Regions from separate parts of the Chromobacterium fluminis genome, predicted to be linked through region 1. Evidence: riboswitches for the same ligand, from Rfam matches in the RefSeq annotation. Region 1 holds a riboswitch; the other holds the start of a gene.
The links. A riboswitch is a leader RNA that binds a small molecule or an ion and turns the genes downstream of it on or off. The one in region 1 is predicted to bind glycine.
Positions count from the first base shown of each region.

Region 1 (2,449 bases):
TTACTTTTCGCGCAATGTGGTGGCGGATGAAATCCAGTTTCTGCAAGCGCTGCCGGAGGGCGTGCTGTCCCTGTCGCTGGGCAGCAAACGCCGCTTCAGCGAGCAAGAACTGGGCGTTTGCAATCTGTTCGCGCCCTGGCTGCTGCCCTTGTCGCGTCTGGCCGCGCGTCTGGACGAAGGGCTGCGTCAGCCGGGGGCCAAGGCGGGCAGGCAGAGCCGCCGGGAACTGGAAGAGGCGCTGCGCGCGCAGGGCTCCTCGCCGTTGACCAAGCGGGAGGTGGAGGTGGCGCTGTTGATACTCGGCGGCTACTCCACCAAGGGCGTGGCGCGCGAGCTGGGCATTTCGCTGGAAACCGCCAAGGTGCACCGCCGCCATCTGTACGCCAAGCTGGGCGTGTCCAGCCAGGCGGCCTTGTTTTTGCTGCTGGCGGGGATTCAATCCTGATGCCGCGGCGCAGCGGTGAAACAGCTAGGGTTAGTTAATGCAGGTCGTGCCGATACATGAACACCGGCAGCCGCCATTCGCGCCAGATGGCGGCCAGGCGGATGGCGAGGCCGACGGCGAAGCTGGCCAGCACGTTGAGATCGTGAGGCACGCCCAGTTTGATCAGGCCCAGATAGAGCAGGGCCACGGCGAAGGAGACGCTGGCGTACAGTTCCTGGCGGAAGACCACGGGCACGCGGTTGCACAGCACGTCGCGCAGGATGCCGCCGGCAATGCCGGTGATCATGCCGGCCATCACCACCACCACCGGGTGGTAGTCCATGGACTGGGCCACGCCGCAGCCTATGATGGTGAAGGCGATCAGGCCCAGCGCGTCCAGCACCAGGAAGACGCGGCTGAGGCGCTTCATGTAGCGGGCCACGAACACGGCGGCCAGGCCGCCGGCGACGACGAGGCCGACGTATTCCGGGTGTTGGGTCCAGCCTATCGGGTAGCGGCCCAGCACGATGTCGCGCACGGTACCGCCGCCCAGGGCGGTGAGGAAGGCGATGACGGTAACGCCGAAGATGTCCATATTGCGGCGGCCGGCCGCCAGCGCGCCAGTCATCGCTTCCGCGGTGATGGCGATCAGGTAGATCAGGGTAAGCATGTAGTTGCAGTGGTCAAACAGGCTGGCGCCGAGGTGAGCGGCGAAGCCGGGTGGGAAAATAGGTTGGCAATGGGCGGGCCATGCCAGGTGGCGCGCAGCCTGGGCAAGAGTTTCGAACACGGGTTTTCCTTGAGAGCTGGTGCACGATCTGCTGCGCTGCGACGATACGGCGTTGAAACCCGCTTCGAAATGCTCATGTACCACTCGTACATTCCGCTTTCTCAGCTGTTTTCGCCTTGTCTCGTTCTTGCTCGCGAGATCGTAAACACGTTCTGAGCATGGCCGGCGGGCTGCGCGTGGGCGCGGCGCTGCCGGCATTGCCTCTCCCCTTGTCCTTTTACCTGAGAGTTAGATGACGGGCGCGGCCTGTGTGCGGGCTTTGCCGGATGTCACTTGCCCCTTCGGTGGGCGGCTAAGGGCCGGTCGCATCATCTGACGCGCTGTTGCTGAAGCGTAGCAGAGGATGAACGGGCGCTTAGGGCCTCTCTCCAATCGGCTGGTATCCATGGGCTGCGGTACTGTTGCCTGAGCGATTATGGGAGTTTGCGTCTTCGGCGGGGGCGCATGCCCCTCTCTCCCGCAGCAGGCAAGGATATTAGCGTTTGCTGTATTGTTCAGTCAACGACTGTATACATGGGGCGAGGCAAAAATGTTGCAGCGCGGTATCGACAGAAAAACGCCCGGACGGCGGCTTGGCCGTCCGGGCGTTTTCGCGCTGGCTGTTTCTTAGTTGCTAGGCGTCTTGGGCTTGGCCGCGCCGTTGCCGGCGGCGGGTTTGCGCGTGGCCGGGGCTTTGGCGGTTTTGGCCGCCGCGGGCTTGCTTGAGGCCGGCTTGGCCGCAACCGGCGTGCTGCCGGCGGGTTTGGCGGCGGCGCTGGGCTTGTCGGCGGCCGCTGTTTTGACCGGAGCTTGGGCGGCCGGTTTGCGCGGTGCGGCCGCTTTCTTGGCCGGTGCGCTGGCCTTGACGGCGGGGGCCGGAGTGGGAGCGGCTGCGGCTGTCGCTACGGGCTCGGTGGGCGGCAGGATGGCCGGCGCCGCCGGCGCGTGGATGTCAAGTTGCAGGGCGTGGGCCACTTGGTCCAGCCGCTGTTGTTGTTCCGGGGCGATGTCGCCGCTGAGCGCCAGCAGTTCGTGCGCCAGTTGCCAGGCCTGGCGGCGGCGGTGCTCTTCCGGCAGCAGCTTGGGCAGGCCGGCCAGCGCGCGGGCTTCGTCCAGCCGCACCAGGAAGACTTGCTTGCGGGCGATTTCTTTCAGCTGCATCAGGGTCAGCGGGTATTCGTGGCGGATGTCGCGCATGATGCGGCGGATGGCGTTGAACGGGCGCTCGTCTATGATGCCGCGGCCAATCGCCACAT
Region 1 is NZ_JAAOMA010000029.1:3,210-5,658, forward strand. Features, by position in the region: gene HA052_RS18200 (LuxR C-terminal-related transcriptional regulator) at 1-445, shown strand, start outside; gene HA052_RS18205 (trimeric intracellular cation channel family protein) at 480-1,214, opposite strand; glycine riboswitch at 1,414-1,596, opposite strand; glycine riboswitch at 1,598-1,684, opposite strand; gene HA052_RS18210 (DUF3141 domain-containing protein) at 1,821-2,449, opposite strand, start outside.

Region 2 (2,449 bases), on a different contig from region 1:
TTCCACTCGCAAGCCGCGCTGTCGCGCCGAGGCCAGCGCGCTGCGCGCCACGATGGCGAGCTCCATCGGCGGAGTGCCGCCCAGGCCGTTGACCAACATCGCCACCCGCTGGCCGGCTTGCCAATCCTTGTCGCGGACAATGGCGTCGAGCAGCGTCGCGCATAAGGCGTCGGCGGATTGGCGCGGCACGCGGCGCACGCCGGCTTCGCCGTGGATGCCCAGGCCCAGTTCCACTTCGTCGTCGCCTAGGTGAAAGCAGGGGCGGCCGGTGGCCGGCACGGTGCAGGCGCCCAGCGCCACGCCCATGGTGGCCACTTGTTCCGCCGCCTGTCGCGCCGCGGCGGCGACCTCGGCCAGGCTGGCGCCGTTGGCGGCGGCCGCGCCGGCGATCTTGTGCACCAGAACGGTACCGGCGATGCCGCGTCGACGCGCCGGCTCCACGGTGTCGCGCAGCGCTACATCGTCGGCCACCACCACGCTGTCGACGGCAATACCCTCGGCGCGGGCAAGCTCCGCAGCCAGGCCAAAGTTCAGCCGATCGCCGGTGTAGTTCTTGATGATCAGCAGCACGCCTTTGGGGCCGGCGACGGCATGGATCGCCGCCAGCACGGTGTCAACGCTGGGGGAGGTGAAGACGTCGCCCACCGCGGCGGCGTCCAGCATGCCGTGGCCGATGTAGCCGGCGTGGGCGGGTTCGTGACCGCTGCCGCCGCCGGAGATCAGCGCCACTTTGTCGAGCAGGCCGGGGGCGGGAAGGTCCGCGCGCAGCAAGACGTTTTCCTCTTCGAGCAGCGCCAGCCCGGGCAGGGTGTCGGCCAGGCCTTCCAGCATCTCCCGCGCCACATGGCGCGGATCGTTGATTAGTTTTCGCATCGCGGTTTCCTTTCCAAATTGGATAGAGATCGTGCTGGGTAAAGATGGATGTCATCTTACGATCAGCTTTGCTTGGAGGGGGAGTTTGTCGATTACGTGATCGATAACGAAGTGAAATATGTTCGCAATCAATCTTAAACGAAGCAATGCTGGTTCAATGTTTTGCGGTTTCGAATATTTTAAGCCATTGTTTAAGTTGAAGATAAACGCGGCTTGCCAAGGCCCGGCTCAGCAACCATAATCTGGCACGTCATGCAGGAGAGAGTGGCCGTCCGCGCCACCGCCGAAGGCGCAAGCGCACCCGCAATCGCTCAGGCAAAAGGACTGCATCATCGGACTGGCCGCAGCCAGTTCGCCGAATCTGGAGAGCGGCATCCACGGATGCCCACCGAAGGGGCTAACGGCCGCAAGGCCGGAAAATCTCAGGTGCAGGGACAGAGGGGTGTAGGGAACAGAGCAACACTACACGCTTTTGCTAAGGACGCACCCATGACGGCCCCGAAACGCACGCCCCTGTTTGAATCCCATATCGCCGCCGGCGCCAAGATGGTCGATTTCGCCGGCTGGGAAATGCCCATCCATTACGGCTCCCAACTAAAAGAACATGAAATCGTGCGTAGCGACGCCGGCATGTTCGACGTTTCTCATATGACGGTGCTGGACATCAGCGGGCCGGACGCCAAGGCCTGGCTGCAGCGCTTGATCGCCAACGACGTGGCCAAGCTCGGCTTCGAAGGCAAGGCGCTGTATTCCGGCATGCTTACCCCCGACGGCACCGTGGTGGACGATCTGATCGTCTACCTGACTTCCTACGGTTACCGCATGGTGATCAACGCCGGCACCACTGACAAAGACCTGGCCTGGATGGAAGGGCGCAAGGCGGATTTCGACGTGGACATCAAGGTGCGCCGCGATCTGTCCATCCTGGCGGTGCAGGGCCCGCAGGCCATCGCCAAGGTCTGCGCGGTCAAGCCCGAGCTTGCCGACGTCATCCAGGCCTTGAAGCCCTTCCAAGGCCAGCCCGCCGGCGATTGGTTCTACGCCCGCACCGGCTACACCGGGGAAGACGGCCTGGAAGTGATGCTGCCCGGCGTCGAGGCCGCGGCCTTTTTCCAGCAACTGCAGGCCGCCGGCGTGGCGCCGATAGGCTTGGGCGCGCGCGACACCCTGCGCCTGGAGGCCGGCATGAATCTGTACGGCCACGATATGGACGAAACCGTTTCCCCGCTGGAAGCCGGCATGGGCTGGACCATCGCCTGGGAACCGGCTGAGCGCGACTTCATCGGCCGCAAGGCGCTGGAAGCGCTGAAAGCCGCCGGCGTGAAGACCAAGCAGGTGGGCCTGGTGCTGGAAGGCCGCGGCGTGTTGCGCGAAGGCCTGAAAGTGGTGGTGGAAGGGGTTGGCGAAGGCGTGATCACCAGCGGCACCTTCTCGCCCACCCTCAAGCATTCCATCGCAATCGCGCGCGTGCCGGCCGCCACCGGAGACAAGGCGCTGGTGGACCTGCGCGGCACTTTGACCGAGGTGCGCGTGGTCAAGATGCCGTTCGTGCGCAACGGCAAAAAAGTTTTCGCCT
Region 2 is NZ_JAAOMA010000006.1:62,288-64,736, reverse strand. Features, by position in the region: gene HA052_RS06230 (dihydroxyacetone kinase family protein) at 1-873, opposite strand, end outside; glycine riboswitch at 1,119-1,210, shown strand; glycine riboswitch at 1,225-1,321, shown strand; gene gcvT (glycine cleavage system aminomethyltransferase GcvT) at 1,363-2,449, shown strand, end outside.
Region 2: another riboswitch for glycine. It lies ahead of gcvT (glycine cleavage system aminomethyltransferase GcvT); the one in region 1 lies ahead of HA052_RS18205 (trimeric intracellular cation channel family protein).